Regions from separate parts of the Streptococcus sp. 27098_8_113 genome, predicted to be linked through region 1. Evidence: predicted binding sites of a transcription regulator. Region 1 holds the regulator's gene; the other holds the start of a gene.
The links. The regulator HrcA, encoded in region 1, represses chaperone genes, less so after heat shock. The targets are predictions, from matches to a motif close to TTAGCACTCNNNNNNNNNGAGTGCTAA.
Positions count from the first base shown of each region.

Region 2: groES (co-chaperone GroES) is a predicted target of HrcA. The motif match lies at 1,965-1,991, and genes of this name have one in related genera.

Region 1 covers NZ_JAPVZU010000012.1:26-3,439, forward strand. Annotated here, with positions in the region: partial or broken gene O3644_RS07440 (GyrI-like domain-containing protein) at 1-282, shown strand, start outside; gene O3644_RS07445 (ClbS/DfsB family four-helix bundle protein) at 295-843, shown strand; gene hrcA (heat-inducible transcriptional repressor HrcA) at 1,040-2,074, shown strand; gene grpE (nucleotide exchange factor GrpE) at 2,113-2,658, shown strand; gene dnaK (molecular chaperone DnaK) at 2,904-3,414, shown strand, end outside.
Region 2 covers NZ_JAPVZU010000001.1:28,751-32,164, forward strand. Annotated here, with positions in the region: gene O3644_RS00140 (PTS sugar transporter subunit IIC) at 1-725, shown strand, start outside; gene O3644_RS00145 (PTS system mannose/fructose/sorbose family transporter subunit IID) at 727-1,566, shown strand; gene O3644_RS00150 (hypothetical protein) at 1,583-1,873, shown strand; gene groES (co-chaperone GroES) at 2,015-2,296, shown strand; gene groL (chaperonin GroEL) at 2,320-3,414, shown strand, end outside.

The DNA.
Region 1 (3,414 bases):
CAGGATATATTTGCGGCAGCGCTTGAGAATGTCCGCAAGAAAAAGCCTAATTCTTTCTACGACGACATTTGTTTTCAAAGATTACCAGAGGAGCGGGCCATTCAGGTCTTACACATAGGAAGTTATGACAGTGAGCCAGCCTCTTTTGAGAAAATGGATGAGCTGGCAAGCAGCTTGGGACTGGAAAGATGCGACCAAGTTCACAGAGAGATTTACTTGAGCAACAAAAATAGGACACCAGAAGAAAAGTTGAAAACCATCTTAAGGTATTCCGTCAGATAGGAGGAATTTGTCATGCCAAGACCTACAACAAAAAACGATTTGCTAGTTGCTGCTACAGAAAATTTTGAAAAACTCAATCTGCTCATTTCGAACATGACAGCGGACGAGTTGGCGAGACCCTTTGATTTTTCAAAGGATGAGAAAAAGAAAGAAGCCCACTGGAAGCGTGATCGGAATCTGAGGGATGTCTTAATCCATCTTTATGAATGGCACCAACTGCTACTTAACTGGGTGCAGGCCAATCAAAGGGGAGAAGAGAAGCCTTTCCTACCAGCTCCCTACAATTGGAGAACTTATGGTGATATGAATGTCGCATTTTGGGAAAAGCACCAGCAGACCTCTCTTGAGGAGGCAAGTTCTTTACTGGCTAGTTCACATAAAGCTGTCCTGGACCTAGCCGCAACCTTAACCAATGAAGAATTGTTTTCCAAGGGAGTTTATAAATGGACGGGCGGAACGACCTTGGGTTCTTATTTTGTCAGCGCCACATCCAGCCACTATGATTGGGCTATGAAAAAGCTTAAAGCTCATCAAAAGAATTGTAAAAGGAATCCTATCTAATAAAGTTTTCTAGGACTTGAGACTGATTTTTAGCACTCTTGCAAAAAGAGTGCTAATTTTTTGGTTTTTTGTCTTGACATTCATTTTTAAGAGTGTATAATAGAATCATAACTTAGCACTCGATGTATTAGAGTGCTAAATATAAAAAATAAAATCTCGCCAGTGGCTGGAAATTTTCTAAAGAGAGGTGAGGTCCTTGGTAACAGAACGCCAAAATGAGATTTTAAATCTAATTATTGATATCTTTACCAAGACGCATGAGCCTGTCGGTTCTAAAGCCTTGCAAGAGTCTATCCAGTCCTCGAGTGCCACCATTCGAAATGATATGGCAGCCTTGGAAAAGGAAGGGCTACTAGAAAAGGCTCATACATCGAGTGGCCGCAAGCCCAGTGTCGCTGGTTTCCAGTATTTTGTCCGCCATTCCTTGACCTTTGATCAGCTGGCGGAAAATGAGCTCTACGAGGTTGTCAAAGCTTTCGACCAAGAGTTCTTCAAGCTGGAGGATATCCTGCAGCGGGCAGCGGACGTCTTGGCAGAGTTGAGTGATTGCACGGTTGTAGCTCTTGACGTCGAGCCTAGTCGGCAACGGCTGACGGCTTTTGATATCGTTGTTATTAGCCAGCACGCAGCCTTAGCTGTCTTTACTCTGGATGAGTCCAATACCCTGACCAGTCAGTTCATGATTCCTAGGAATTTTCTCCAGGATGACCTACTGCGCTTGAGGGATATGATTCAGGAGCGCTTTCTGGGACAGACGGTCTTAGATATTCACTACAAGATTCGGACGGAGATTCCGCAGATTATCCAGCGTTACTTTACGACGACGGACAATGTTCTCGATCTCTTCGAGCATATTTTTGCTCAGATGTTTTCGGAGAAAGTAGCTGTAGCTGGCAAAGTCCAGTTGCTACGTTTTGCGGATCTTGAGGCTTATCAGTTCTTTGATGATCGTCAGAAGGTGGCTTTTGAAATCCGTGATAGTCTAGCTGAAGATCAGATGCAAAATGTCCGAGTCGCAGCTAGTCAAGAGGACTGTCTGGCCAATCTAACCCTGATTTCCAGCAAATTCCTGATTCCCTATCGGGGCTTTGGTATGCTGGCGGTGGTCGGTCCAGTCAATCTGGATTACCAGAAGGTAGTCAGCCAACTCAATGTTGTCAATCGAGTCTTGACGATGAAACTCACAGATTTCTACCGATATCTGAGTAGCAATCATTATGAGGTGAGTTGAACATGAAATTACATAAATTCCTAAAAAGGAGGCGAAAAATGTCTGAGGAAATAAAAAACGAAGAAGTAAAAGAAGAGGAAGTGGTAGAAGCTACTGAAGAAAAGGTAGAAACCGCTGAAGAAGCTGATGAAACCACTCCTGAAAAATCAGAACTAGAACTTGCAAATGAGCGGGCAGAAGACTTTGAAAATAAATACCTTCGCGCTCATGCAGAAATGCAAAATATCCAACGTCGTGCCAATGAAGAACGTCAACTCTTGCAACGCTATCGTAGCCAAGATTTGGCAAAAGCGATTCTCCCTTCTTTGGACAACCTAGAGCGTGCCCTTGCCGTTGAAGGATTGACAGACGACGTCAAAAAAGGATTGGAGATGGTGCAAGAAAGCCTAATTCATGCTCTTAAAGAAGAAGGCATCGAAGAAATCGCAGCGGACGGAGCATTTGACCATAACTACCATATGGCTATCCAAACTCTCCCAGCAGACGATGAACATCCAGCTGATACCATTGCACAAGTCTTCCAAAAAGGCTACAAACTCCATGACCGCATCCTACGCCCAGCCATGGTGGTAGTCTATAACTAGGCTAGAAAACTTAAATAATCTTGTCCGAAATGACAATAAACTATGAAGAAAGATAAAAAAGTAGTTCAGCTTTGCAATAGTGAGCGAAGCGAACAAAAGACGATACTCTTCGCCGTGGCGCTATTTGCGCAAACTTTGAGACCTTAGGATCAAAGTTTAGTCAAAGAGATTGACGAAGTCAAGCTCTGACGGCGCCGCCACTTAAGAAGAGTATCAAAAAGAAAAAACAACAAGGAGAAAAATACATGTCTAAAATTATCGGTATTGACTTAGGAACAACAAACTCAGCAGTTGCAGTTCTTGAAGGAACTGAAAGTAAAATCATCGCAAATCCAGAAGGAAACCGCACAACTCCATCTGTAGTGTCATTCAAAAATGGTGAAATCATTGTTGGTGACGCTGCAAAACGTCAAGCAGTCACAAACCCAGATACAGTGATCTCTATCAAATCTAAGATGGGAACTTCTGAAAAAGTTTCTGCAAACGGTAAAGAATACACTCCACAAGAAATCTCGGCCATGATCCTTCAATACTTGAAAGGTTACGCTGAAGAATACCTTGGTGAAAAAGTAACCAAAGCAGTTATCACAGTTCCAGCTTACTTCAACGATGCTCAACGTCAAGCAACTAAAGACGCTGGTAAAATCGCTGGCCTTGAAGTAGAACGTATCGTCAACGAACCAACTGCAGCGGCTCTTGCTTACGGTTTGGACAAGACTGACAAAGAAGAAAAAATCTTGGTATTCGACCTTGGTG
Region 2 (3,414 bases), on a different contig from region 1:
TCGTCTGTGGTTTAATTTTAGGAGATGTGAGCCTCGGGATTATCTGTGGGGTAGCCATGCAGTTGGTGTATATCGCACTGGTAACCCCTGGCGGTACTGTTTCTGCCGATGTCCGTGCAGTTTCTTATATCGGTATTCCTTTGGCAATGGTTGCGATCAAATCACAAGGGATTTCAGATGCTCAGCAGGCTGCTGACTTTGCAAAATCAATGGGTGTGCTGGTTGGTACACTAGGAACCGTTCTCTTCTACGGAACAGCAACGATGAACTTGGTATGGCAACACATGGGCTGGAAAGCAGTCGAACAGGGAGAATACAAAAAATTGTATGCAGTTGACTGGTATCTGCCATGGGTTTCCCACTTCCTCTTCTCTTTCTTGCCAACACTGATTCTTTGCCGTTACGGTGCTGATGCCGTTACAGCTCTGAAAGATGCCCTCCCAATGGATGGTCTACCAATGAAAACCCTCTTCACAGTAGGTTCTCTCCTCCCATGTGTCGGTATTGCGATTCTCTTGAAACAAATCGTTGAAAAGGTGACAGACTTTGTCCCATTCTTCGTTGGCTTTACCTTGGCTGCCTCACTTGGCCTCAACCTTGTGTCTAGTGCAGTTGTATCACTGATCTTTGCCCTGCTCTTCTATGAAGTACAGATGGCGAAAAATGTCAAAGCTAGTGCTGTGGCAGTAGGTGATTTTGACGATGATGACGAGGAGGATATCTAAAATGGCAACTAAAAAAATATCTAAAAAAACACTGACCAAATCATTCCACCACTGGTACTATGGTCACTTGACCTGCTTCTCTCAAGAGCACATGCAGACTTTTGGTTACTTGACTTCTATGCTGCCAATCGTGGAAGAATTGTACGATACGAAAGAAGAGCAAGCGCGTTCTATGCACACTTATACAGCCTTCTTCAACACGGAACCTCAGCTGGGTACTTTGGTCGTTGGGATCACAGCTGGTTTGGAAGAAGCGCGTGCCAATGGTGCAGAAGCAGTAAATGATGAAACCATCAACGGACTTCGGGCTGGCTTGATGGGGCCGGTTGCCGGTATTGGTGACTCTCTGATCGTTGGAACCTTGATTCCAGTTATTTTGGGGATCTCAATGGGGCTTTCAAATGGAGGCTCACCTGTCGGTGCTATCTTCTATATCCTAGTTTGGAATCTGCTGGCTTATTTCGGTATGCGTTTCGCTTACTTTAAAGGCTATGAATTGGGAGACAAGGCCGTTGAATTTCTAGTAGGAGAACAAGGGCAAGCTATCCGTAAATCTGTTGGGATTGTCGGTGGAATGGTTATCGGTGCTGTTGCAGCAACTTGGGTACCTATCAAAACTGCCTTCCAATTGACCAATCCGGGTGAAAAAGAGCCTTACCTTGTCCTGCAAGACAAATTAGACGGTGTTTATCCAGGCCTCTTGACAGCTGTCTTTATCGTATTTTGCTGGTGGCTCATGGCCAAGAAGAACCTTTCTCCAATCAAAGTGATGCTCATTCTAGTTGTTATCGCCTTCCTTGGAGTACTGGCTGGCTTCTTTAACCCAGGTCTCCAATATTAAGAAAAGAGGGAAAATCATGACAGAACAAGAATTGATTCAAGGCTATGAAACAGAAATTCAATACCAGAAGCATATGATTGAAAATCTCGGACGCTGGTTTAGTCTTTTCTTTACCATTGCCAGTATCGGTTTTGTCCTGATCTATCTCTTCCATCGAACCAATCTGCTTCTGTTCATCGTAGGAGTCATCTTAGCTATTTTGGGAATTCTTGTCATGCTGGTCTTTGGCTATGGCATCTACAAGGGTAGACTAAATTTGCAAAAGGTTATTGATGATTTTGAAGAGAAACTGAAGTTAGCTCAATAATATTTCCAATTAATTTCCCCCAAAAACTTTGTCATTCGGCAAAGTTTTTTCTTGACTATTTCTGACCAAGTGATACAATATTAACTATAGATTAGCACTCGATGTCATAGAGTGCTAAAATTCAATCTTTGGAGGAAAAAGATGTTAAAACCATTAGGTGACCGTGTGGTCTTAAAAGTAGAAGAAAAAGAACAGAAAGTTGGTGGCTTTGTCATTGCTGGTGCAGGACAGGACGCGACAAAAGAAGCAAAAGTTATCGCAGTCGGCCAAGGGATCCGTACGTTGAACGGAGAGCTGGTTGCACCAAGTGTCAAGCCAGGTGATAAGGTTTTAGTTGAAAGCCATGCTGGCATTGAAGTCAAAGATCAGGATGAGAAATTCTTGGTTGTTGGAGAAGCAAGCATTCTTGCAATTGTGGAGTAAAAATCTAAGAAAGAGGTTTAAAAATGGCAAAAGATATTAAATTTTCATCAGATGCACGCAGTGCAATGGTTCGTGGTGTGGATATTCTAGCAGATACTGTCAAAGTAACCTTGGGCCCTAAAGGTCGCAATGTCGTTTTGGAAAAATCTTTTGGTTCACCCCTCATCACCAATGACGGTGTGACCATTGCCAAGGAAATCGAACTGGAAGACCATTTCGAAAATATGGGCGCTAAGCTGGTGTCAGAAGTTGCTTCAAAAACCAACGATATCGCTGGAGATGGAACAACGACTGCTACTGTATTGACCCAAGCTATCGTTCGTGAAGGAATCAAAAATGTGACTGCGGGTGCCAACCCAATCGGTATCCGCCGCGGAATTGAAGCAGCAGTTGCGACTGCTGTCAGCGCTCTGAAAGAAACTGCGATTCCAGTTTCTAACAAGGAAGCAATTGCTCAGGTTGCTGCCGTTTCTTCTCGTAGCGAAAAAGTCGGCGAGTACATCTCTGAAGCTATGGAAAAAGTTGGCAACGATGGCGTTATCACTATCGAAGAGTCCAAAGGGATGGAAACAGAGCTGGATGTCGTAGAAGGAATGCAGTTTGACCGTGGCTACCTGTCTCAATACATGGTGACGGATAGTGAAAAAATGGTGGCTGATCTGGACAACCCTTATATCTTGATTACAGATAAGAAAATTTCTAACATTCAAGAGATTCTGCCATTGTTGGAAAGTATTTTGAAAACCAACCGTCCGCTCTTGATTATTGCGGATGATGTAGATGGTGAAGCTCTGCCAACACTGGTTCTTAACAAGATTCGTGGTACCTTTAATGTAGTGGCTGTTAAAGCACCAGGTTTCGGTGACCGTCGTAAGGCTATGCTGGAAGATATTGCCATCTTGACTGGTGGTACAGTGATTACAGAAGATCTTGGTCTGGAGCTCAAAGATGCGACTATTGAAGCGCTCGGACAAGCTTCTAAAGTCACTGTTGACAAGGATAGCACTGTAATTGTGGAAGGCTCTGGCAATCCAGAAGCTATTGCCAATCGTGTGGCCGTTATCAAATCTCAAATCGAAAGCACAACTTCTGAGTTTGATAAAGAAAAACTGCAAGAA